Regions from separate parts of the Lysinibacillus sp. 1 U-2021 genome, predicted to be linked through region 2. Evidence: riboswitches for the same ligand, from Rfam matches in the RefSeq annotation. Region 2 holds a riboswitch; the other holds the start of a gene.
The links. A riboswitch is a leader RNA that binds a small molecule or an ion and turns the genes downstream of it on or off. The one in region 2 is predicted to bind FMN.

Region 1: it holds a riboswitch for FMN, as region 2 does, so the genes downstream of both, ribE (riboflavin synthase) here and QH639_RS22815 (ECF transporter S component) in region 2, are expected to answer to the same signal.

The regions. Positions count from the first base shown of each region.
Region 1 is NZ_CP123966.1:393,931-396,140, forward strand. It holds gene ribB (3,4-dihydroxy-2-butanone-4-phosphate synthase) at 1-438, opposite strand, end outside; gene ribE (riboflavin synthase) at 463-1,101, opposite strand; FMN riboswitch at 1,301-1,426, opposite strand; FMN riboswitch at 1,542-1,667, opposite strand; gene QH639_RS02135 (YibE/F family protein) at 1,889-2,210, shown strand, end outside.
Region 2 is NZ_CP123966.1:4,279,613-4,281,822, forward strand. It holds gene QH639_RS22810 (sodium-dependent transporter) at 1-426, opposite strand, end outside; gene QH639_RS22815 (ECF transporter S component) at 629-1,216, opposite strand; FMN riboswitch at 1,431-1,616, opposite strand; gene QH639_RS22820 (RNA polymerase subunit sigma) at 1,760-2,210, opposite strand, start outside.

The sequences.
Region 1 (2,210 bases), 1.1 Mb from region 2:
AATAGTGGCCTCCGTGTGTCCTCTCCGTTCCAGCACGCCTTGCTCTTTCGCAATCAACGGAAAAATATGGCCTGGTCGACGAAAATCAGTCGGCTTAGCTTGCTTTTCTACCATCCTTTGTATCGTTAGCGCACGCTCAAAGGCGCTAATCCCTGTCGTTGTTTCTACATGATCGATACTTACCGTAAATGCGGTTTGATGGTTATCTGTATTGTGCTGAACCATTGGATATAAATCTAGCTTTTGTGCAAGCTGCTGTGAAATCGGCGTACAAATTAAACCTCTACCATTGGTTGCCATAAAGTTGATTGTTGCTGGTGTGATGAATTCAGCGAGTGCCAGAAGATCTCCTTCATTTTCTCGATCCTCATCATCAACCACCACAATCATATTGCCCTGCCTTAAATCCTCTATGGCTTCTTCAATTGAATGTAGCACGATGATCAACTCCTATTCTGTGATTTAAAAACCATGTTGTGCTAAATAATCTCTTGTAATAGCTGGCGTTGTTTGCCCCTTTTTTAATTGCCCTATAATGTATTTTCCAACTAAATCGGTTTCGATATTAACGATTGCTCCAACCCTCTTCATACCTAAAACGGTTTCTTTGTAAGTATGAGGAATAAGTGAAATTGTGACACTCTTGGCTTCAACATGAAAAAGGGTTAAGCTTGTGCCATCAATTGTTATGGAACCCTTTGGAATACAGAAGTTGGTTAGTTCCTCTGATATTTCGATATCAATATAAACGGCGTTTGCTACTGGACGTTTTCGCAAAATTTTGCCGACTCCATCAACATGACCAGCAACAAAATGGCCACCAAATCGCCCATTAGCAGGCATGGCACGCTCCAAATTAACAGAATCACCTATTGCCAGCTGCTGTAGATTTGTTGCTTTGACTGTTTCAGGCATAACATCCATCGTAAGCTGCTGTTGTGTGAAATTTGTCACCGTTAAACAAACTCCATTGACCGCTATACTGTCACCAAGCTTGACATCCTCTGTTATCTTGGCTGATTGCACCGTAATTTTCATACTGTCCCGATCGCTTTGCACGGCTTTTATGATACCAATATCCTCTACAAGTCCTGTAAACATTCCATCACCTACTCTACTTTATTAGCACTTCTATCCTTTACTTTTACAGTTTATCCATCTGTTTTTGTGCCTTATCCTTCTCCCTTCTCTCGTTAGCAATAAAAAATAAAAACCCCTTTACATCAAAGGGGTTTTGGGAGTATAAGACATCAACAAATAAGCCTATTTGAAAACAAATTTTTCATAGACTGTCATCTCATTCGTTCTTCTCCCATCCAGACTATCACTGTCGGTTTTGGATTTGCACCAAATCAGCTTGCGCTCACGGACTTTGAATTGCTTCATCACCGCCGATTGGGAATTTCACCCTACCCCGAAGAACATCTTCTATTCAATTGTGCTAAATAAAAAAACTTCCCACAAGATGATTGGGAAGATTTGTAGTAAATGCATAGTCAAATAAACCTTCTAAATTAGAATCAATTTAAAAAGTTCGCATTTTTACCCTTCTCCCATCCAGACTGTAACTGTCGGTTTTGGATTTGCACCAAATCAGCTTGCGCTCACGGACTTTGAATTGCTTCATCACCGCCGATCGGGAATTTCACCCTACCCCGAAGAATATTTTTATTTAGCTAGTCTTACGATAACACTATTTTATTATATTATCCATCCTTCTTTTTAAATTTTTTTCGAAGCATAAATTTTAAACAGCTCTGACGAGACTTGAAAAATGTAAAAGATGTTAATAAAATGATGTCATTTAACCTGTTTATGGAACTTCTTAATCAACAAAACGTTCCTTTACAAGTGACTATTCAGTCTAGGCCGTTTGGAGGTCATTAATTTGACATTTTTAAAAAATATACCTTTTAAACAAGCTGTTTTCTATGCCCTATTAGCACTCTGTTGTGGGGTTTCGATTGTTTTCGTAAGTCATAACGAACAATTTTATGATCGACCGATAGCAGAAATAACGCAAGTGGATGTAATAGAATCCGAACCGATGACAGATATGTATGAAAATGAGGATTTTTTGTTTACACAGGAGATGATGGCCATTATCAAAAATGGTCAGCATAAGGGGCAATCCATTCATTTGACGAATGACTATTCTTCGTCTGGTGCTTTTGATCAAGAATATCATGTAGGCAATGAAATCTTTGTCA
Region 2 (2,210 bases):
TGGCGTGCCTATAATTTTTCCAAATAATTCAGCTGGATCTACTGCTGGATCAATTACCGCGCCAGCTACACCTAGCCCGCTATAAATAAAGATCCAACCTCCGACTACGCTATAAAAAGTTAATAATAAAAAACAGCCTAGCACGCCCATTCGACCAATCCAAGCCCAGCCTGGCTTAGTTGGGGCAATTTTTTTATACGCTGTTACAGCCTCGGATTGTGTACCACGTCCTAACACATACTCGGACAATAACATTGGTAGTCCTATTAACAAGGTAAATAACACAAAGATAAGGAAAAATGCTCCTCCACCACTTTGTCCCGTTACATAGGGAAGTTTCCAAATTGCTCCTAGTCCGATCGCCGCACCAGCTGATGCTAAAATAAAACCTAATTTACTAGACCACTGTCCTTTTTTTCCACTCATCTCTTCAAACTCCTCAAACATTCTAAACTCTTCTCTATTTTACATGAAAATATAGCTTTCGACTAGATTATACTTATAAAGTACTAGTTAGCTGTTTTACCCTATTACTTTTTTCTATATTTATTATTCTTCACACCTTTCTCTATCCATCATTCCTTCCACCAAAAAAACCTCAGGTATGTTCACCCGAGGTTAGTAAAAATTATTTTGTTATATAGATAGAACGCTGGCGGTCGATCCACTTGCGCATAGTAGTAAATAAAAACGCCATAATAGCCGTTAATAAAATACCTTTTACAATGTTAAATGGTAAAATCCCAGCGATAATCATTTTATAAAGTGAGTCACCTACAACAGGTTCCATTCCTAAGAAGTATGTGTACATCGGTAAAAATACAGCGTAGTTTAAAATACTCATGCCTACTGCCATTACGACTGTTCCTGTCGCTAAACCTCCAACAAGACCAGCAATTGTTTTAAAGCGATTAAAAATAAGGCTTACTGGCAAAATAAATAAAATACCTGTTGCAAAGTTGGCAATATGACCTACTGGCACACCTGTTGGCGTTCCAGAGAAAATCCAATCCAATACATTTTTAAATAATTCTACTAAAATACCAGCTACAGGCCCCATTGTGATGGCTGCTATTAATGCAGGCATATCACTAAAGTCGACTTCCAAGAATGCTGGAAATGGTGGAATTGGAAAATTAAAAAGCATTAATAAAAACGAAATACTGCTCAGCATGCCAATCGTAATAAACGATTGAAGTTTAACATTTTTCTTCATAGAAAACTCTCTCCTCTTTGCTGATTCAATCTCGCAAGAAGAAAGGTGACGATCTTTCAATGTTAGCACAAAAAACCCTTATGCATGAAGAGCACAAGGGAGAAAGGCATGACGAATAAGCGTCAATTTAAACTATTTTTGAGCACCGTTTAAAAAGCCATACAAAAAAGCGCTCGTTTATAGTTTATTTCATAACAATGAATGACGATCGTACCTCCATCTTCTCCCATCCAGACTTTAACTGTCGGCCTCGGAATCACACCAAGTCAGCCATGCAAATAAATTTGCACAGGTCGCGGGCTGAAGAGCGAAGCATAAACCATTCGAGTTAATGGAAACATTAACGGTTCACCACTCTATTACCGCCGGTCGGGATTTTCACCCTGCCCCGAAGATGAATCATATTATTTTATACTACAACCTTACTATAATTAATTATCAAGAAAAAGTAAACAGTTCTGCTTAAAAAAATCCGATTAGATTTGTATGTATTGTAAAAATGGAGCATTCCATGTTACAGGAATGCTCCATTTTTGATTCTGCCTAAGGCATATATTGTTTATTTGGCCCCACAGGCTTTGGCAAATAATTTTTTAAATCGAATCCTTCCCAACTTTCTTGGACCACATTATCTAAGCGTAATTGTTGGTCAAAGCTAGCAGCAGTTAACATCATCGCTTCAATCAATTGGGTAGCGCGAATTGGCTCCATCGATGCTAAATCTAAGGGAATGTCGAATGTTACGACTACACCTTCCGCTTCCTCTTTCACGGTATATGTTACGTTTTCAGGAACCACTGTTACATAAACATCATCATTTTTGTTTTTCATTAGTGTAAGTGCTTCTGTAACATTAGCAAATGTTTGACGGAAATCTGGTGACAGATATTCTGCCCCATTCTCATCTTGGTATAAGTAATAATTAAAATGCTTGGCGTTTGTTAATGACATGGCTTGACTTGGCTCACCCTCTTGAGAAAACTCATAAGGTGTG